2 regions of the Azospira sp. genome follow, and region 1 is predicted to be linked to the other one. Evidence: riboswitches for the same ligand, from Rfam matches in the RefSeq annotation. Region 1 holds a riboswitch; the other holds the start of a gene.

The links. Region 1 has a riboswitch for glycine ahead of OEL49_RS02890 (trimeric intracellular cation channel family protein). Riboswitches for the same ligand answer to the same signal wherever they lie in the genome.
Region 2: linked by a shared signal. The riboswitch ahead of gcvT (glycine cleavage system aminomethyltransferase GcvT) and the one ahead of OEL49_RS02890 (trimeric intracellular cation channel family protein) in region 1 are both predicted to bind glycine.

The regions. Positions count from the first base shown of each region.
Region 1 covers NZ_JAOTRW010000002.1:632,313-642,957, forward strand. Annotated here, with positions in the region: gene aceA (isocitrate lyase) at 1-1,086, shown strand, start outside; gene OEL49_RS02880 (DMT family transporter) at 1,308-2,195, shown strand; gene OEL49_RS02885 (thioredoxin domain-containing protein) at 2,197-2,709, opposite strand; glycine riboswitch at 2,835-2,939, shown strand; gene OEL49_RS02890 (trimeric intracellular cation channel family protein) at 3,205-3,819, shown strand; gene OEL49_RS02895 (cyclic nucleotide-binding/CBS domain-containing protein) at 3,954-4,385, shown strand; gene OEL49_RS02900 (LysR family transcriptional regulator) at 4,425-5,333, opposite strand; gene OEL49_RS02905 (haloacid dehalogenase type II) at 5,473-6,162, shown strand; gene OEL49_RS02910 (sulfite exporter TauE/SafE family protein) at 6,162-6,947, shown strand; gene aceB (malate synthase A) at 7,000-8,598, shown strand; gene OEL49_RS02920 (TIGR01458 family HAD-type hydrolase) at 8,709-9,509, opposite strand; gene OEL49_RS02925 (DUF2789 domain-containing protein) at 9,502-9,735, opposite strand; gene OEL49_RS02930 (hypothetical protein) at 9,845-10,645, shown strand, end outside.
Region 2 covers NZ_JAOTRW010000007.1:104,681-115,325, reverse strand. Annotated here, with positions in the region: gene gcvP (aminomethyl-transferring glycine dehydrogenase) at 1-785, opposite strand, end outside; gene gcvH (glycine cleavage system protein GcvH) at 849-1,235, opposite strand; gene gcvT (glycine cleavage system aminomethyltransferase GcvT) at 1,287-2,378, opposite strand; glycine riboswitch at 2,595-2,704, opposite strand; gene OEL49_RS11815 ((2Fe-2S)-binding protein) at 2,955-3,161, shown strand; gene bfr (bacterioferritin) at 3,299-3,772, shown strand; gene OEL49_RS11805 (alpha/beta fold hydrolase) at 3,829-4,695, shown strand; gene OEL49_RS11800 (3',5'-nucleoside bisphosphate phosphatase) at 4,775-5,614, shown strand; gene OEL49_RS11795 (L-threonylcarbamoyladenylate synthase) at 5,626-6,249, shown strand; gene OEL49_RS11790 (site-2 protease family protein) at 6,318-6,971, shown strand; gene OEL49_RS11785 (tryptophan--tRNA ligase) at 6,985-8,187, shown strand; gene OEL49_RS11780 (segregation and condensation protein A) at 8,189-9,112, shown strand; gene scpB (SMC-Scp complex subunit ScpB) at 9,093-9,650, shown strand; gene rluB (23S rRNA pseudouridine(2605) synthase RluB) at 9,895-10,645, shown strand, end outside.

The DNA.
Region 1 (10,645 bases):
GGTCAAGCCATGCAACAGGCCAAAGCCGGCCTGGAAGCCGTGTATCTGTCCGGCTGGCAGGTTGCTGCCGACGGCAACACCTCCGAAACCATGTACCCGGACCAGTCCCTGTATGCCTACGACTCCGTCCCCACCATGGTTCGCCGCATCAACAACACCTTCAAGCGCGCTGACGAAATCCAGTGGTCCCGCGGCATCAACCCCGGCGACAAGGAATTCATCGACTACTTCCTGCCCATCGTGGCCGACGCTGAAGCCGGTTTCGGCGGTGTGCTGAACGCCTTCGAACTGATGAAGAACATGATCGCCGCCGGCGCCGCCGGTGTGCACTTCGAAGACCAGCTGGCTGCCGCCAAGAAGTGTGGCCACATGGGTGGCAAGGTGCTGGTGCCGACCCGCGAAGCCGTGGAAAAGCTGATCTCCGCCCGTTTCGCTGCTGACGTCATGGGCGTTCCCACCCTGATCCTGGCCCGTACCGATGCCGAAGCTGCCAACCTGATCACCTCCGACTACGACGCCAACGACAAGCCCTTCCTCACCGGCGAACGTACCCAGGAAGGTTTCTTCCGCGTCAAGAACGGTCTGGAACAGTCCATCTCCCGCGGCGTTGCCTACGCTCCCTACGCCGATCTGGTGTGGTGCGAAACCGGCGTGCCCGACATCGGCTTCGCCCGTGAATTCGCCCAGGCCGTGCATGCTGCCTGCCCCGGCAAGCTGCTGTCCTACAACTGCTCCCCGTCCTTCAACTGGAAGAAGAACCTCAACGACAGCCAGATCGCTTCCTTCCAGGAAGAACTGTCCGCCCTGGGCTACAAGTACCAGTTCATCACCCTGGCCGGCATCCACGTCAATTGGTACAACACCTTCAAGTTCGCCAAGGCCTACGCCGGCGGCGAAGGCATGAAGCACTACGTGGAAATGGTGCAGGAGCCCGAATTCGCCGCCCGCGAAGACGGCTACACCTTCGTCTCCCACCAGCAGGAAGTGGGCACCGGCTACTTCGACGACGTGACCACCGTGATCCAGGGCGGCTCCTCCTCCGTCAAGGCCCTGACCGGTTCCACCGAAGAAGAACAGTTCCACTAAGCAGCACCCGCGGGCATCCCGGCCAGGGTCGGGATGCCCGGCAGCAGATCAGTCTGCTGCCATCAGGAATCCGAATTGCATCATCCCTTATCCTCTTGCTTGGGGAACAGGCCGACACCCACAAGGTGTCGGCTTTTTTTATGTGCCGTCACAAAAAGGCCCATGACAGAAGCGGGCCTGCAGGCAAGAATGGCGGCTCCTTCCGCCTTCGCCCCCAGGCCATGAACGCCGCCAGCCTCGCCCGACTGCTCCTGCTCGCCGCCATCTGGGGCGCCTCCTTCCTCTTCCTGCGCCTCACCGTGCCCGCCTTCGGCACCGTGTGGACGGTGGAAGTGCGGGTCATCCTGGCCGCCGCCAGCCTCACCCTGTTCGCCTGGTGGAGCGGCGAGGCCCTGCAGTGGCGCCGGCACTGGCGCCAGTACCTGATCATCGGCCTGTGCAACTCGGCCCTGCCCTTCCTGCTCTTTGCCTATGCCGCCCAGAGCCTGGGGGCCGGCCTGCTCTCCATCCTCAACTCCACCTCGCCCCTCTTCGCCGTCATCATCGGCGCCCTGTGGCTGCGCCAGCCCATCCGCGCCGTGACCATGGCCGGCCTGCTGCTGGGCCTGGGGGGTGTGGCCGTGCTGGCCTGGGACGGATTGCAGAGCAGCGGCAGCCCCGACGCCTGGCTACCCATGCTGGCCGCCGCCCTGGCCCCTTCCGCCTACGCCTTCGCCAGCGTGTACAGCCGACACCACGGCCAGGGCATCACGCCCCTGGCCACCACCCAGGGCAGCATGATCTGCGCCGCCCTGCTGGTGCTGCCCCTGGCCGCGCCCCAGGGCCTGCCGTCGGCAGCCACTCCCACCGCCTGGGGCGCCCTGCTGGGCCTGGCGGTGTTGTGCACGGCCTGGGCCTACCAGCTCTATTTCCGGCTGGTGCACGAAGTGGGACCCCTGGGCGCCCTCTCGGTGACCTTCCTCATTCCGGTATTCGGCGTGCTGTGGGGGGTGTTGCTGCTGGGAGAAAAGCTGGGCGGCCACCTGCTGCTGGGTGGCACTCTGGTGCTGCTGGGCACGGCCCTGGCCAACGGCCTGCTGAAGTGGCCGCGGTTGGCCCGCCCGGCCTAGATCAGCGGCTAGCGCGGCGCGCCACGGCGCCAGCCAGGGCCAGGATTTCCTCGCCTTCGTCGGCGGAAAAGCCCTCCGGCAGGGCCGGCCGGCCGTCACCGGCCAGGGCGGCGGCGACGGAACGGCCCAGGATGGCGCCGTCCGGCAGGATGGGACCGAAGAAGCGCAGTTCGCCGCCCCGGATCACCGCCAGGGTGGGAAAGGTTTCCACATCGAGACTGGGCAGGGCGTCCGCCGCATCCTCGATGTCGATCCAGGCCCAGGCGCCCTCATGGCCCGCCGCGGCGGCGGCCGTGGCGGCCTCGAAGCCCCGGCAGACGCCGCACCAGGCGGCGCAGAGCACCAGCACCACCGGCGCTGCCGGCGCCGCAGCGGCAGCGGCAGCGGCAGCGGCAGCGGCAGCGGCAGCGTCGGGCCATTGCAGGTCGGCAAAGCGCAACAGGGAAACGGGGGACTGGGACATGGCGGCAAAGGCCGCCGCAGCGGCCGCGAAGTGGGCGGGAAAGGCGGCCATTGTGCGCCAATCCTGCCGCTCGGGGGAATGGGTGGCGCGGGAAAAATGGGGGAACCGGGCGCCGGATCACTGAGAGCAGGCGCTGCCGCCCGGCATTGCCAAGGCGGCCCCGGGCGCGGATAATCCGCCCTCCCGCAGGAGAGAGGGGCCCATGCCGCAACCGGCGCCGGGCCTCCGCCGAAGGCGCAAGCTCCCATAATCGCTCAGGCACCAGGAACTGCGGGTTTCGTATTTGCCGTCTGGAGAGCGGCCGGCCGCAACACGGCGCGGCCCACCGAAGGGGCTAAGCCGGCGCCGTGGGGCGCAGGCCGAAACTCTCAGGTACAAGGACAGGGGGAGAGGCGCATCCGGCAAGGGTCTTCAGCATGGCCTGCCGCCGGACCTTATCTGTAAAGGCGCTTCCGTCATGCCCTGCCACGCCCCAATACCGGCGCACCTGCCGGCCTATCCCCTTTGCTTTGTCGCATCCTGCCTTCCTCTGCGGGGAGGTGTGTCGTGCTGATCACCATCTATCTCATCGCCATCACCGCCGAGGCCATGTCCGGCGCCCTGGCCGCCGGCCGGCGCAACATGGACATCTTCGGCGTCGCCTTCATCGCCTTCGTCACCGCCCTGGGCGGCGGCACCATCCGCGACATGGTGCTGGGCCACTTCCCCATCGGCTGGACCCAGCATCCGCCCTACATCTACCTGGTTATTTCCGCCGGCCTGGTGACCACCCTCTTCGCCCGCTTCATGCACCACCTGAAGACCGTCTTCCTGGTGCTGGACGCCCTGGGCCTCATCGCCTTTTCCCTGATCGGCTGCGAAGTGGCCCTGGGCATGGGCTACGCCCCGGTGGTGGTGATCATGGCCGGCATGATCACCGGCATCTTCGGCGGCATCCTGCGGGACGTGCTGTGCAACCAGGTGCCGGTGGTGTTCCGCCAGGAGCTGTACGCCAGCGTCTCCCTGGCCGTGTGCAGCCTCTACCTGGTGCTGCGAGACCTGGGCCTGGGCACGGAGGCCAACACCCTGATCAGCTTCGGCCTGGGCCTGGCCCTGCGCCTCTGCGCCATCTGGCGCGGCTGGAAGCTGCCGACCTTCTCCTACCGCCAGCGCTGGGACTGATGCCGGCCCGGCCCCGGGAAATCCCCGGGGCCCGCCGATTCATTCTTTTGATGGCCGGAAACCGGCCCCGGGCCGCCGGGTCCATCCCTCATCGCCGGGCTTGACCCACCACAACAACGATGAGGAGACCCACCATGCCCCACCGCAGCATTGCCCACATCATCAGCCAGCAGACCCCGGTCACCGCGACCGCCGACCTTACCGTGCGTGAGGCCTGCCAGCGCATGGCCGCTGCCAGGGTCGGCGCCCTGCTGGTGGTGGAACACGGCTTTCTCACCGGCATCTTCACCGAGCGGGACGCCCTCAACCGGGTCCTGGCCCCGGGGCTGGACCCGGAGCACACCCTGCTGTCCGAGGTGATGACCGCCAATCCCCGCGCCGTGCCGCCGGAAAAGCCCCTCTCCTATGCCCTGCACCTGATGCACATCGGCGGCTACCGCCACATGCCGGTGGTGCAGGCTGGGCGCCCCCTGGGCATGGTCTCGGTGCGGGACGCCCTGGGGGCGGAAATCTGCGATTTCGAGCGGGACCTGGAATCCCTGGAAAAGATCGCCACCGCCCTGTAGGCCCCGCCGGCCCCGGACTACCAGGCAGGAGCCGGCGCCTCAGGCCGGCATCTGCCAGTAGCCCGGGTTGCCGTAGGTGTTCTTGAGGAAGTCAATGAACAGCCGCACCCGCAACGGGAGATGGCGGCGCTGGGGAAAGACGGCGTAGATGCCCACCGGCGGCGCCGCCCATTCGTCCAGCAGGGACACCAGCCGGCCCGCCGCCAGATCCTCCCCCACCTCCCACACCGAACGCCAGGCCAGACCGTAGCCCGCCAGGGCCCATTCGTGCAGCACGGCGCCGTCGTTGCACTCCAGGGTGCCCGCCACCTTCAGCACCAGGCTCTCCCCTGCCTTTTCCGGATGGCGGAAGGTCCAGCCCCGCTGCTGACCGAGGGACAGGCAGTTGTGCCCGGCCAGGTCCTCCAGGGCCCGGGGCGTGCCGTGCCGCGCCAGGTAGGCGGGGCTGGCCACCACCACCCGCCGCATGTCCCCCAGCTTCAGGCTCACCAGGCTGGAATCGCTCAGTTCGCCGATGCGCACCGAGAGGTCGATGGCCTCGTTCACCAGATCCACCAGGCGGTCCGTCAGGTCCAGGTTCACCGTCACTTCCGGATTGCCGGAAAGGAAGTCGGCCACCAGGGGTGCCACGTGCTTGCGCCCGAAACCGGCCGGGGCCGAGACCTTGAGGTGGCCGCTGGCCTTGACCCCGCCCAGGCTGACCGAGGCTTCGGCATTGGCCAGGTCGTTGAGGATGCGCTGGCAGTCCTCCAGGAAAGCGCTGCCCTCGAAGGTGAGGGACAGCTTGCGCGTGGTGCGCACCATCAGCTTCACCCCGAGGCGGGCCTCCAGGGCGTCCAGGCGGCGGCCGATGATGGCCGGGGTCACCCCTTCCTGGGCCGCGGCGGCGGAGAGGCTGCCCTTGGCGGCCACGTTCACGAAGGCATTGATCTGCTTGAAGGCATCCATGGCATTACATACTTAAAGTAAAAGATCATTCGCTGCAATCCTAGCTTATCTTTTACCTCGAGCAACAATAAACTGCGATGCGTAGGCTGATCCATAATCTCCGGATCGACCCGCAAACCCCAAGTCCGACAGAGAAAAAATGACCGCCCCCTGCCCGATCAAAGCCATCGCCTTCGACGCCTACGGAACGCTGTTCGACGTCTATTCCGTCGGCGCCCTGGCCGAGCAGCTTTTCCCGGGCAAGGGGGTGGCGCTCGCCGCCCTGTGGCGCGACAAGCAGATCGAATACAGCCGCATCCGCAGCATGAGCGGCCGCTACAAGCCCTTCTGGGAAGTCACCCAGGACGCCCTCATCTATGCCGGCGCCGCCATCGGCGTGGCCATGGGCGAAACGGAACGGGGCCGGCTGATGAGCCAGTACGCCTGCCTCTCCGCCTTCCCGGAAAATCTGCCGGCCCTGAAGGAACTGAAGACCCTGGGCCTGCCCCTGGCCATCCTCTCCAACGGCACCCGGGCCATGCTCGACATCGCCGTCAAGAGCAGCGGCATGGGCGGCATCTTCGACCACATCCTGTCCGTCGAGATGGTGCAGAAATTCAAGACGGCCCCCGAGGTGTACCAGCTGGGACCCGACGCCTTCGACCTGCCGGCCCGGGAAATCCTCTTCGTCTCGGCCAACAGCTGGGATGCCTGCGCCGCCACCTGGTTCGGCTACACCACCTTCTGGATCAACCGTACCGGCCAGCCGCCGGAGCAGCTCAACGTCAGCCCCACGGCCAGCGGCCATCGTCTCTCCGACGTGGTGGCCTTCGTGCGGGAGAACCAGTGATGGAACTCCTCACCATTGCCCTGGTGGGCGGCGGCGCCTTTCTCGCCGGCGGCATGAACGCCATGGCCGGCGGCGGCACCTTCTTCTCCTTCCCCGCCCTGCTCGCCGCCGGGGTGCCCCCGGTCACCGCCAACGCCAGCAATACCGTGGCCCTGTGGCCCGCCAGCCTGTCTTCCGCCTGGGCCTACCGGCGGGAGCTGCTGCGGCACAAGTCCTGGGTCATTCTGCTCACGGTGGTGGCCCTGATCGGCGGCCTCGCCGGCGGCCTGCTGCTGCTGGCCACCTCCAACGCCGCCTTCGCCAAGCTCATCCCCTGGCTGCTGCTCACTGCCACGGCCCTTTTCGCCTTTTCCGGCCAGGTCGCGAAGCTGGTGGCCTGGAGCAAGACCCGCCTGGGCCTCCAGGCCGATCCCGATGCCGGGCGCAGGAGCGTCGGCGGAACCCTCTTTCAGCTCGCCGTATCGATCTACGGCGGCTTTTTCGGTGCCGGCCAGGGCATCCTCATGCTCGCGGCCCTGTCGATCCAGGGCCTGGAGGACATGCAGGAGCTCAACGCCATCAAGAACTGGCTGTCGGCAATCAACTACACGGTGTCGGGCCTCACCTTCATCATCGCCGGAGCCATCAGCTGGCCCCACACGCTGCTGATGCTGGTGACCGCCATGGCCGGCGGCTACGCCGGCGCCGCCCTGGCCCGGCGCCTGCCGGCCCTGTGGCTGCGCCGCCTGGTGGTGGCCGTGGGCACCGTGCTGACGATCATCTACTTCGTCAAAACCTATTTCTGAAATTTCCCTTTTCCCGATTACGCATTTTCAACGATTCAAACTAGGAGAGACCATGAGCCTGAACCTGCCCGCCGGTATGCAAATCACCGCTCCCATCCAGCCCCAGTACGAAAGCATCCTCACCCTGGAGGCCCTGGAGTTCGTCGCCAAGCTGCACCGCGCCTTCGAAGGCCGCCGCCAGGAACTGCTGAAGGCCCGCGTCGAGCGCCAGGCCCGCATCGATGCCGGCGAGATGCCCGACTTCCTGCCCGAGACCAAGCACATTCGCGAGGGTGACTGGAAGGTCGCCCCTTTGCCCGCCGCCCTGGAGCGTCGCCGCACCGAAATCACCGGCCCGGTCGAAGCCAAGATGATCATCAACGCCTTCAACTCCGGCGCTGATTCCTACATGACCGACTTCGAGGATTCCAACTCCCCCAACTGGGACAACCAGATCCAGGGGCAGGTCAACCTCTACCAGGCCATCCGCCGCCAACTCTCCTTCAAGAACGAAGCCGGCAAGGAATACAAGCTCAACGACCAGATCGCCACCCTGCAGATCCGTCCCCGGGGCTGGCACCTGGATGAAAAGCACGTGACCGTGGACGGCCAGCGCGTCGCCGGCGGCATCTTCGACTTCGCCCTGGTCTTCTTCCACAACGCCAAGGAACAGATCGCCCGCGGCGCCGGCCCCTTCTACTACCTGCCGAAGATGGAATCCCATCTGGAAGCCCGCCTGTGGAACGACATCTTCGTCATGGCCCAGGACCACATCGGCCTGCCCCAAGGCACCATCAAGGCCACCGTGCTGGTGGAAACCATCCTCGCCACCTTCGAGATGGAAGAGATCCTCTACGAACTGCGCAACCACTCCGCCGGTCTGAACGCCGGCCGTTGGGACTACATCTTCTCCTGCATCAAGAAGTTCAAGAAGAACAAGGACTTCTGCCTGGCCCAGCGCGGCGTCATCACCATGGAAGTGCCCTTCATGCGCTCCTACGCCCTGGCCCTGGTGCAGGCCTGCCACAAGCGCGGCGCCCCTGCCATGGGCGGCATGAGCGCCCTGATCCCCATCAAGAACGACCCGGTGGCCAATGAGAAGGCCCTGGCCGGCATCCGCCACGACAAGGCCCGCGATGCCAAGGACGGCTTCGACGGCGGCTGGGTGGCCCACCCCGGTCTGGTTTCCATCGCCCACGAAGAGTTCGTCAAGGTCCTGGGCGACAAGCCCAACCAGTGGGAAAAGCAGGTGGAAGGCTCCTTCGGTCCCAAGGACTGGCTCAACTTCCAGCCCGAGCAGCCCATCACCGAAGCCGGCCTGCGCAACAACATCAACGTCGGTATCCACTACCTGGGTTCCTGGCTGGCCGGCAACGGCTGCGTGCCCATCCACAACCTGATGGAAGATGCGGCCACCGCCGAAATCTCCCGCTCCCAGGTGTGGCAGTGGGTGGTCTCTCCCAAGGGCATCCTGGACGACGGCCGCAAGGTCACCGTGGAAATGGTGCGCCCCATGATCGCCGAGGAACTGGCCAAGGTGAAGGCCACCGTTGCAGCCCAGGGCGAAGACACCGCCACCTACGACCAGGCCGCCGTGATCTTCGACAAGATGAGCCTGACCCCGGACTATCCGGAGTTCCTCACCCTGCCGCTGTACGAAGCCATGGCCTAAGCCAGGTCGGCTACCCGCCAAAGAAAAAGCCCCGGGAAACCGGGGCTTTTTTTCAGACTGGGGGCAGGCGTGCGCTACCTAAATGGGTCATGTGCCGAAATCGCCCCCGCCTAATGTCCCAGCAACAGCGCCACCGCCGCGGCAAAATCGTCCACCACCCGGGCAGCCCGGATGTCGCCGGCGCTTTCATCCGCCGGGCGGAACTTGCCTGTGCGCACCAGCACTCCAGGCATACCCACGGCCTGGGCGCCACCGATGTCGTCCCGCAGGTCGTCGCCGATCAGCACCGCCTCGCCGGGAACCACGCCCAGCTCGGCCAGGGCGCCGAGGAAGAAGGGCGCCGCCGGCTTGCCCACCACTTCGGCCCGCACCCCGGCCCCGTATTCCAGGGCGGCGACGAAGGCCCCCAGGTCCAGGGTCAGGCCGTCCGGTTCCTGGAAATAGCGGTTGCGGGCCATGGCGATCAGGGGGCAGCCGGCCTGCAGCAGGCGGAAGGCCCGGTTGAGGGCATCGAAGGTGAAATGTTCTCCCGCATCCCCCAGCACCACCGCGTCCGGCTCGGGGTGGCTGGGACCCACCTCGTCGGCGATGGCCGGATGCACCAGGTAGTGGGGATGCAGCCCCCGCTGGCGCACCAGCTGGGCCGTGGCCCGCACCGCCGTCTGAATTTCTTCCGGCGCCACGGCCAGGCCCATGGAGTGCAGCAACTGCACCAGGGCCTGGCGTGGCGACCGGGTGGTATTGGTGAGAAAGCGCAGGGGCAGGCCGCTGGCGCGCAGGCGCTGCAGAGCCGCGGCGGCGCCGGGCACGGGGCGGTCGCCCACGTGCAGCACTCCGGCCAGGTCGATCAGCACGGCCCGGGGCTTTTGCGGCAGGGGCGGTGCCGACGGGACGGGATCGGGCTCAGCCATGGAAGCGGGCGTTGAGTTCGTCCACCACCTCGGCCCAGTCCGCGTCCTCCAGGATTTCCTCCCGCAGGAAGGCCGCCTGGGAGGGCGTCCAGAAGGGCGCGTCGGCCAGCAGCACATTTTCCGGCAGGGGGCCGTGCTGCTCGATGAAGCGGTTGATGGAGAGCCCGTCGGCCGGCAGGCCGAGCTGGGCAAAGAGATTGCTCATGGTCGGGGTAGGGAAGTCCATGCTTGACCTCCAGTTGGTAATGACGAGAAGCTAGCGGCTGCACCTACAACTATAGAACCCCGGACGGCGGCGAAGTTCACCCGCGGCCGAGCCGGGACCAAAAATCCCCATGGAAATCCTCGTCGACATCATCCTCAAGGCCGGCCGCTCCGCCGTCGAACTGTCCCTTTTCGTGCTGCTGCCGGTGATGGTGGTGATGCTCTCCCTGATGCGCCTGCTGGAGGCCCGGGGCGTGGTGGACAAGGTGGTGGCCTGGCTGGCCCCGGCCCTGAAACCCTTCGGCCTCACCGGCCTGGGGGTGTTCGCCGCCCTGCAGATCAACTTCGTCAGCTTCGCCGCCCCCATGGCCACCCTTTCCATGATGGAGCAGCGGGGCGTCTCCAACCGCCACATCGCCGCCACCCTGGCCATGGTCTTCGCCATGTCCCAGGCCAATGCTGCCTTTCCCATGATGACCATGGGCCTCAACTTCGGTACCACCCTGGTCTTTTCCCTCCTCGGCGGCCTGGTGGCCGCGGCGGCCACCTACTACCTCTTCGGCCGCGGCCTCTCGGCGGAGGAGGCGCGGCTGGACGAAACCCTGCACCACCCGGTGGCGGAAGACGCCAAGGGCGTGCTCGACGTCATCAACCGGGCCGGGGCCGAGGCCTTCAAGATCGCCGTGGGCGCCATTCCCATGCTGGTGCTGTCCCTGGTGGCGGTCACCGCCCTGAAGCGCTTCGGCGCCATCGACCTGCTGACCCAGTGGCTGACCCCGCTGCTGGCCCTGGCGGCCATCGACCCGGTGCTGATCCTGCCCAGCCTGACCAAGGTCCTGGCCGGCGGCACCGCCATGATGGGGGTGATGGACGACATGCGGCGCAGCGGCCAGGTCAGCGCCGAACTGCTCAACGCCAGCGCCGGCTGGCTG
Region 2 (10,645 bases), on a different contig from region 1:
GCACCGGGGGATTTCAGCAGCACCAGGGCCATGAGGTCGCAGGCCACGGCGGTGACGGCACCCTTGGCCTTGAGGGCGGCGATGGTGGCGGTGAGGTCCTGCACCTCCCCCTTGTCGTTGGGGTACTGCAGCAGGGCGCCGAAGACCTCCACCGTGGCGGCTTCTTCCACCGGCCCGAAGATCAGCTCGAAGCCGAAGTAGGCGGCCCGGGTCTTGACCACGTCGATGGTCTGGGGGAAGCAGGCTGCATCCACGAAGAAGCGGTTGGAGCCGGACTTGGAGACGCGGCGGGCCATGGTCATGGCCTCGGCGGCGGCGGTGGCCTCGTCCAGCAGGGAGGCGTTGGCCAGTTCCAGACCGGTGAGATCGATGATCACCTGCTGGTAGTTGAGCAGGGCTTCCAGGCGGCCCTGGGCGATCTCGGCCTGGTAGGGGGTGTAGGCGGTGTACCAGCCCGGGTTTTCCAGCACGTTGCGCAGGATCACCTTGGGCGTCAGGGTCTCGTGATAGCCCTGTCCGATGAGGGACTTTTTCACCACATTGCGACCGGCCAGGGCCTTCAGGTCGGCCAGGGCCTCATGCTCGCGCCGGGGGGCGGGCAGGGGCAGGTCGGCGGGGAAGCGGATGGCGGCGGGCACGGTCTGATCCACCAGCTGATCCAGGCTGGCGGCACCGATGGCGGCCAGCATCTGGCTCATTTCGCTGGCGCAGGGGCCGATGTGGCGGGCGATGAACTCGTCCTTCTGTTCCAGGGCGGAAAGGGACTGGGGCAGGGTATCGGACATGGGCAATCTCGGGAGGCGGAAAGAAAAAAGGGAAGGGGCTTTGCCCTTCCCTTGTCTGTTGGCTTATTCGCTGTCGGCCACGGCACCGTAGGCGGCGGCATCGAGCAGGGCGCCCAGGTCGCCGGCGTTGGCCGGCTGCAGCTTGAACAGCCAGGCGGCGTAGGCGTCCTGGTTGAGGGTCTCGGGGGCATCCACCACGGCCTCGTTGACGGCGGTGACGCTGCCGGCGATGGGGGCGTACACGTCGGCGGCGGCCTTCACGGATTCCACCACGGCGGCTTCCTGGCCGGCGGCCAGGGTCTTGCCCACTTCCGGCAGCTCGATGAAGACCAGGTCGCCCAGGGCTTCCTGGGCGTGGTCGGTGATGCCCACGGTGACGCTGCCGTCGGCTTCGAGGCGAACCCATTCGTGGCTCTTGGTGTACTTCAGATCGGCGGGAACGTTGGACATGGAACTCTCCTTAAGTTGAATGTGAATTCTGATTGCTGAAATCGGGATAAATCAGGCCACGGCCTTGCCGTGACGGGCGAAAACGGGTTTGACCACCTGGGCGTTGAGCAGCTTGCCGCGGATATCCACCTGCACGGTGTCGCCAATGGCGACGCCCAGGGGCAGGCGGGCCAGGGCGATGGATTGTTCCAGGGTGGGGGAGAAGGTGCCGCTGGTGATTTCACCCTCGCCCTGGCTCGTCACCACCTTCTGGTGGGCCCGCAACACGCCCTTGTCCAGCAGCTTGAGGCCGAGGAACTGGGCCTTCTGGCCGTTGGCGAGGAGGGCGGATTTGCCGACGAAGTCCCGCTCGGACTTGAGGTCCACGGTCCAGGCCAGGCCGGCGTCCAGGGGGGAGACGGTTTCGTCCATATCCTGGCCGTAGAGGTTCATGCCGGCCTCCAGGCGCAGGGTGTCCCGGGCGCCCAGGCCGCAGGGGCGCACGCCGGCGGCGATCAGGGCATTCCAGAAGTCCTCGGCCTTGGCAGCGGGGAGGGCGATCTCGAAGCCGTCCTCGCCGGTGTAGCCGGTGGTGGCAATGAAGAACTGGCCGATCTGGGTGCCGAAGAAGGGGGCCAGGTTTTTCGTGGCGGCCTTCACCTCGGGCAGCACCTGCCACACCTTGGCCTTGGCCTGGGGGCCTTGCACGGCGATCATGGCTACGGCCTTGGGACCTTCGCGCAGGGGAATGACGGAGACGTCCAGCTGCCACTGACCCAGGAGCTGATCCATCCAGGCCAGGTCCTTGTCGGCGGTGCCGGCGTTGATGACCACCCGGTAGTGGGTGTCGGTGAGGTAATAGACGATGAGATCGTCCACCACGCCGCCTGCCTCGTTGAGCATGGCGCTGTAGAGGGCCTTGCCCGGGACTTTCAGCTTGTCCACGTTGTTGGCGATGAGGCGCAGGAGGAAGGCCTTGGCGTCGGCACCGGTGACATCCACGGCGCACATGTGAGAGACGTCGAACATGCCGCAGTCGTTGCGCACGGCATGGTGCTCCTCGATCTGGGAGCCGTAGTTCACCGGCATGTCCCAGCCGCCGAAATCCACCATGCGGGCATTGAGGGCGCGGTGGGCCTTGTTGAGGACGGTTTGCTTCGTCATTTCAGTTCCTTGGGCGGGGCTGTGAAAGCCGATTCTGAAAACGAAAAAGGGGCGAGCCGGAAAATTCCAGACAGGTCTGGTTTCCGGCTCGCCCCCTCTGTCCTGCAACCTGAGAGTGTTGCGGTCCCCGTTCGTTCCACCCGGAGGATGGAGAAACAGCGGCCGTTGCCCCCTTCGGTGGGCCGCCCGGACCGGGGGCCGCTCTCCAGAGATGTTCTGCCGCAAACGGTCCTTTTTGCCTGAGCGATTTCGGGGCTAGCGAATGGTGGATTGCGCCTTCGGCGGCAGCCCGTGGAAGCCGGGCCGCGCTCTCCCGTTTGCGCGGCGGACTATACCCAAAGGCAGGGGGCATGACAACAAGCCCGGGCGGCGCTGCCAGCGGCGTTTTCCCAGACCGCGCCAATGCTAGATTTCAGGCCGTCGCCCGGATGCCCGGCAAGGGCCTCCGGGAGGGCCGGGAGTTGGCTTGCTACATGGGTTGATAAATATTTGTTGAGAAGCACTTGCATTTGGATGGGTTCGTGATAATAATTCTCATTAGTTTGTTAGCCATCCATCTGTTCAGGAGCACCCGCCATGTATGTCTGTGTCTGCCACGCCGTTACTGATCGCCAGATCTCAGCGTCCGTAGCCATGGGCGCCTCCACGCTTGCCGACCTGCGCGACGAGCTGGGGGTGGGCACCTGCTGCGGCAAATGCGCCCGGGAAGTGCGCCAGCAGTTGCGCGACGAACTGGGCCAGTGCCGGGGCTGCGGCAAATGCGCTAACGCCAAGCATTGTTGAACCTCGGGTTGCGGTTCGGTCGGGCAGTCCGTTCCGCTTTTTCCCCTTGCCCTCGCGTCACATCGGCGCGGGGGCTTCTTTTTTGTGCCTTGTGCTAATCTACCGGCATCCATTCCCCAACGAATCAGGAGCCAGCCATGAAGGGCGATAAAAAAGTCATTCAGTACCTCAACAAGATTCTGGCCAACGAGCTGACCGCCATCAACCAGTACTTCCTGCATGCCCGCATGTACAAGAACTGGGGCCTGAAGAAGCTCAACGAACACGAGTACCACGAGTCCATCGACGAGATGAAGCATGCCGACAAGGTGATCGAGCGCATTCTCTTCCTCGAAGGCCTGCCCAACCTGCAGCAGCTGAACAAGCTGTTCATCGGCGAGAACACCAAGGAAATGCTGGAGTGCGACCTGAAGCTGGAACTGGCCGCCATCCCCCTGCTGCGCGAAGCCATTGCCTACTGTGAAGGCGTGGCCGACTACGTCACCCGGGATCTGCTGGAAGACATCCTGGAAAGCGAGGAAGAGCATGTGGACTGGCTGGAAACCCAGCTGGAGCTGATCGCCAAGGTGACCCTGCCCAATTACCTGCAGTCCCAGATGCACGACGACTGAGTCCTGCGCCACCACACCCGGGGCCGGCCTGTGCCGGCCCTTTTCATTTGCCTGCCATGAAACCGAGCCGAGTCGAATATTTCTCCCTGCGCGGCCGTCGCCAGGCCCTGCGCCGCTGGGGGCCTGCCGAGGCGCCGCCCCTGGTGTTGCTGCACGGCTGGATGGACGTTGCCGCCTCCTTCCAGTTCGTGGTGGATGCCCTGAGTCGGGAGTGGTCCGTGCTGGCACCGGACTGGAGGGGCTTCGGCGACAGCCAGGAAAATCGGGGGCCCTACTGGTTCGCCGATTACCTGGGTGATCTGGATGCCATGCTGGACAGCCTGTTCCCCCGGCAGGCCGTGCCCCTGGTGGGGCACAGCATGGGCGGCAACGTGGCCTGCCTGTACGCCGGATTGCGGCCCCAGCGGATCAGTCACCTGGTCTCCCTGGAAGGTTTCGGTATCAATGACATGGTCCCGGCCCAGGCGCCGGAACGCTTGTCGGCCTGGCTGGATCAACTGGCTGCGCCGCCCTCACTCCATGCCTACGCCGACCGGACCGCCCTGGCATCCCGCCTGCGCCGGGACAACCCGCGCCTGACACCTGCTCGGGCCGAGTTCCTGGCCACCCATCTGGGGCGTGTCGACGATGACGGGAGTGTGAAGTGGGCCGGCGATCCCTGGCACAAGGCCGCCAGTCCGCTGCTCTACCGGCTTGAGGAAGCCAAGGCCTGCTGGCGCCGGGTCCAGGCGCCCACCCTGTGGGTGCGGGGAGCGGAAACCTCTTTCCTCAAACGCTTTCATATAGACGAGGGCGACTATCGGGAACGCCTGGGCTGTTTTGCCTCGGCCCGGGAAGCCGTGGTGGCCGATGCCGGCCACATGCTGCATCACGATGCGCCCGAGGCGGTGGCAGCGCTGCTGGAGTCCTTCATCACGGCCTGAGGCCAAGGGGCGGCGCGGCCCCTGTGCTATGATTCCGCGCTTTCCTGCTGTCTTGGGGCGCCTTTGTCGCGACCTGCCGATGTCTGACCTGAACTGGGATTTCCACTGCCACTCCACCGCTTCCGACGGCCTGCTGCCGGCGGCCGAAGTGGCGCGCCGCGCCGCCGGCAACGGGGTGCAATTGCTGGCCCTGACCGACCATGACGATCTGGCCGGCCTGCCCGCAGCCCGGGCCGCGGCGGAGGAAATGGGCATGGGCCTGGTCAATGGCGTGGAAGTTTCCATCGAATGGGAAGGCCTCTCCATCCACGTGGTGGGCCTGGGCTTCGATGCCGCCAATCCGGTTCTGAACGAAGGGCTGGCCGGCATCCGCAGCGGCCGGGTGGAACGGGCTAGGCGCATGGCCGAGGCCCTGGAGGCCATTGCCATCCGCGGCGCCTTCGAGGGCGCCATGGCCTATGCGGAAAACCCCAACCTGATTTCCCGCGCCCATTTCGCCCGCTATCTGGTGCAGATCGGCCTGTGCAAGGACGTGCACAACGTCTTCGACAACTACCTCACCCCGGGCAAGCCCGGCTACGTGGAGCATCGCTGGGCTTCCCTGGAGGACGCGGTCAGCTGGATTCGTGCCGCCGGCGGTTTGGCCGTGGTGGCCCATCCGGGGCGCTACAAGATTTCCAATGCGGCCTTGCGCCGTTTTCTGGGCCAGTTCAAGGATGCGGGCGGGGAGGGCATCGAGGTGGTGACCGGCAGCCACAGCCCCGACCAGATCCATCATTTCGCCCGCCTGGCCCGCCATTACGGCTTTCTCGCCTCCCGCGGCTCCGACTTCCACGGGCCGGAGGAGAGCTATACCGATCTGGGGCGCCTCTCGCCCCTGCCGGACGGCCTCACGCCCATCTGCTCCCGTTTCGTCTGATCATCCACGCCATGGCCGAATATCTTTCCCTCCATCCCGATAATCCCCAGCCCCGCATGCTGGCCAAGGCCGCCCAGGTCCTGCGGGAGGGGGGGCTGATCGCCTTTCCCACTGACTCCTGCTATTCCCTGGCCTGCCATCTGGGCGACAAGGAGGCCCTGGATCGGCTGCGGGCCATCCGCGGCGTCGATGACCGGCACCACATGACCCTGATGTGCCGCGACCTGTCCCAGATCGCCCACTTTGCCCGGGTGGACAATGCCCAGTACCGCCTGCTCAAAACGGTCACGCCGGGCAGTTACGTGTTCATCCTGGAAGGCACCAAGGAACTGCCGCGACGGGTGATGCACCCCAAGCGCAAGACCATCGGTCTGCGGGTGCCCGACCATCTGGGCGCCCTGGCCCTGCTGGAGGAGTTCGGCGAGCCCCTGCTCACCGCCACCCTGCAGCTGCCCGGGGATGAAGCGCCTCTCACCGAAGGCTGGGAGATCCAGGACCGTCTCGACGACCAGCTGGAGCTGATCCTGGATGGCGGCCATTGCGGCACCGAGCCCACCACCGTCATCGACCTCACCAGCGGGGCACCGGAACTGGTGCGGGCCGGCCGCGGAGCGCTGGCCCCCTTCGGTCTCTGACCAGCACGGCCGACCGGAGCCGGGTCGGTCCCTTTGGTAGAATCCCCCCTTTATTACGCTGACGCGCCATGGACCAACTGATCCAGACTCTTGCCATTGCAGCCCTGCCGGTGATCTTCGCCATCACCCTGCACGAGGCCGCCCATGGTTATGTGGCGCGCCACTTCGGTGACCTGACGGCCTATGCGGCGGGGCGCATCAGCCTCAATCCCCTGCGCCACATCGATCCGGTAGGCACCATCCTGATTCCGGTGCTGATCCTGCTCTTCTCCGGCGGTAGCCTGCTGTTCGGCTATGCCAAACCGGTGCCCGTGGATTTCGGCCGCCTGCGCCGTCCCAAGCAGGACATGCTGTGGGTGGCCGCCGCCGGCCCCCTGGCCAACCTGGCCATGGCCATCGGCTGGGGTTGCATGCTCAAGCTGGCCCAGCTGCTGCCGGTGAATGCCTATACCCTGCCCCTGGAGCGTATGGCCGACCTGGGCATGGATGTGAATATCGGCCTGATGCTGCTCAACCTGCTGCCCATTCCGCCCCTGGATGGCGGCCGCATCGCCGTCAGCCTTTTGCCCTACCGCCAGGCCGTCGCCTTTTCCCGGGTGGAACCCTGGGGTTTCCCGATCCTGATCCTGCTGCTCTTTTCCGGCGTGCTGGCCAGCATCCTTTATCCGCTGATGGGTATCATGCGTTACCTGTTGGCCCTGATTTTCAATTTCCAAGCCTGAGACAAACATCACCATGTACGCGGAACGAGTCCTTTCCGGCATGCGCCCCACGGGCAGCCTGCACCTTGGCCACTACCACGGGGTCCTGAAGAACTGGGTCAAGCTCCAGCACGACTACCCCTGCCTGTTTTTCGTGGCCGACTGGCATGCCCTGACTACCAGCTACGACCAGCCGGACATCATCGAGAAGGCCGCCTGGGACATGGTGATCGACTGGCTGGCCGCCGGCGTGGACCCCAATCAGGCCACCATCTTTATCCAGTCCCGGGTGCCCGAGCACGCCGAACTGCACCTGCTGATGTCCATGATGACGCCCCTGGGCTGGCTGGAGCGGGTGCCGACCTACAAGGACCAGATCGAAAAGCTCTCCCACAAGGACCTCACCACCTACGGTTTCCTCGGCTATCCCCTGCTGATGTCTGCCGACATCCTGGTGTATCGCGCCAACCGGGTGCCCGTGGGCGAGGACCAGATTCCCCACCTGGAGTTTTCCCGGGAAATCGCCCGCCGCTTCAACCATCTCTACGGCCGGGAGCCCGGCTTCGAGGAGAAGGCCCTGGAAGCGGTGAAGAAGCTGGGCGGCAAGGTGGGCAAGCGTTTCAACGAGCTGCGCACCCGCTTCCAGCAGGACGGCGATGCTGCCGCGGTGGAGGAGGGCAAGCGCCTGGTGAACGAGGCCCAGAGCCTGTCCCTGGTGGATCGGGAGCGCCTGCTGGGCCATCTGGAAGGCACCGGCAAGATGATCCTGGTGGAGCCCGATGCCCTGCTTACCGAGGCTTCGCGCATGCCCGGCCTGGACGGTCAGAAGATGTCCAAGTCCTACGGCAACACCATCACCCTGCGGGAGGATGAAGCCTCCGTCACCCAGAAGGTCAAGCGCATGCCCACCGATCCGGCCCGGGTGCGCCGCACCGACGCCGGCAATCCGGACAAGTGCCCGGTGTGGCAGCTGCACCAGGTCTATTCCGACGGGGCCACCAAGGAGTGGGTGCGCCAGGGCTGCACTTCCGCCGGCATCGGCTGCATCGAATGCAAGCAGCCGGTGATCGACGGCATCCTCAAGGAACAGGCGCCCATGCGGGAGCGGGCCCAGGTCTATCTGGACAATCCGGCCCTGGTGCGGGAGATCGTCAACGACGGTTGCGCCAAGGCCCGCCGCCTGGCCCAGGAAACCATGACCGATGTGCGCGCCGCCATGGGCCTGAACTACGCCTGACATGAGCGATACTCCGGTCCTCGACGACATTCCGGCCCCCCAGGCGGCGCCGGCCCAGGAGGCCCTGGCCCGCATCTACGGCCAGCCCCTGGAGCAGCTGCCCCTGGACCTGTACATCCCGCCCGACGCCATGGCGGTGATGCTGGATGCCTTCGAAGGCCCCCTGGACTTGCTGCTCTACCTGATCCGCAAGGCCAACGTGAATGTGCTCGACATTCCCATGGCGCCCCTGACGCTCCAGTACCTGGAGTACGTGGAAGCCATGCGCTCCCAGAACATGGAGCTGGCGGCCGACTATCTGGTGATGGCCGCCATGCTCATCGAGATCAAGTCCCGCATGCTGCTGCCCCGGGCCAAGCAGGCGGAAGAGGACGAGGTGGAGGATCCCCGGGCCGAACTGGTGCGCCGCCTCATCGAATACGAGCAGATGAAGCTGGCGGCGGTGCGCCTGAACGAGCATCCCCAGGCCGAGCGGGACTTCGTCTGGGTCGAGACCTGGGTGGAAAAATCCCAGATGCAGCGTTTCCCCGACGTGTCGGTGGCGGACCTGCAGCAGGCCTGGCAGTCCATCCTGCGCCAGGCCCAGCTGCATACCTCCCACAAGGTGCAGCGGGAAGAGCTGTCGGTGCGCGAGCACATGGGCCTGATCCTGCGCCAGCTGAAGGAAGCGGACGGCTTCGTCGAGTTCATCCACATGTTCGACGTGGAGCTGGGCGCCCCTTCCGTGGTGGTGCATTTCCTGGCCATGCTGGAACTGGCCCGGGAGCGGCTGATCCGCATCACCCAGGCCGAGGCCTTCATGCCCATCTACGTGCGCCTGGCCATTGCCGACGACGCGGAAACGCCCCTGACCGAGGAAGAGGCGGGGCAGATAGTCGAAATCCCTGCGGAAGAAGGAGAGGGCGATGCCCCAGTTACCGTCTAACCCCGCCGAGATCAAGCGCATCCTGGAAGCGGCCCTGCTGGCCGCCCAGCAGCCCCTCTCGGTGTCCGAACTGCGCCAGATGTTCGATGGCGAGCTGGCGCCGGAAGTGGTGCGCAAGCTGCTCGACGAACTGCGGGAGGAGTGGAGCGAGCGCACCGTGGAACTGGTCCAGCTGGCCACCGGCTGGCGCTTCCGCACCCGCACCGAGTACATGCCCTATCTGGAAGCCCTCAATCCGGAAAAACCGCCCAAGTATTCCCGGGCAGTGCTGGAGACCCTCTCCATCATTGCCTACCGCCAGCCCGTGACCCGGGGCGACATCGAGGACATCCGCGGCGTCACCGTCGCCACCCAGGTCATCAAGGCCCTGGAAGAGCGGGGCTGGGTCGATGTGGTGGGCTACCGGGATACCCCGGGCCGTCCCGCCCTGTTTGCCACCACCAAGAAATTTCTCGACGATCTGGGGCTGCGCAGCCTGACCGAGCTGCCGCCCCTGGAACAACTCAATCAAACACTGGAATTAAGCGATGCCTCCTAAGCCTCCCCGTAAGCCTGCCGCACCCAAGACGGGCCAGGCACCCCGCCGCAGCCCTGCCGGCGGTCGTCAGCGCCGGGACGACGGCGCCGAGTGGGTGGAGGGTTCCGACCCCGCTCCCCATGGTCGTCGCTCAGGCAGCACTGGTGCGGCTTCTGGCCGGCCTGGCCCGAAACCCGCGCGGGACGCGGCGAAGCGGACGCCATTCCGCGCGCCCACCCGCCCCCGTCCCGAGCCTGTCGCCGCCGTGGAGGAAGTAGAGGAGCAGGAAGCGCCTCGTCCCCGTCGCGGTGCCGGCCGCAATGCCCCTGCGCCCCGTGCCGTTGGCCGCAGCGGCCGCAATGCACCGGTGGAGGCCAAGCCCGAGCGCCTGCACAAGATCCTGGCCCAGAGCGGCGTCGGTTCCCGGCGCGACATGGAGGAGTGGATTGCCGCCGGCCGCGTCACGGTCAATGGCAAGCCGGCCGAAGTGGGCCAGCTGGTGGGGCCGGAAGACAAGGTCAAGGTCAGCGGCCGCCTGGTGCATCTGCGCTTCGGCTCCCTGCGCCTGCCCCGGGTGGTGCTCTACCACAAGCCCGAAGGTCAGATCGTCTCCCGCGACGACCCGGAAGGCCGGGACAGCGTCTTCGACTTCCTGCCACGCATGCGCGGCAGCCGCTGGGTGGCGGTGGGGCGGCTGGACTACAACACCAGCGGCCTGCTGCTGTTCACCAACTCCGGCGACCTGGCCAACCGGCTGATGCACCCCCGCTACAACCTGGAGCGGGAGTACGCGGTGCGGGTGCTGGGCGACCTGGACGACGCCACCCTCAAGCAGCTGGCCGCCGGCATCGAACTGGAAGACGGTCCGGCCCGCTTCACCACCCTGCTGGACGCGGGCGGCGAGGGGGCCAACCACTGGTACCGGGTGACCTTGTCCGAAGGCCGCAACCGGGAAGTGCGGCGTATGTTCGAAGCCGTAGGGGCCACGGTGAGTCGCCTGATCCGCGTGCGTTACG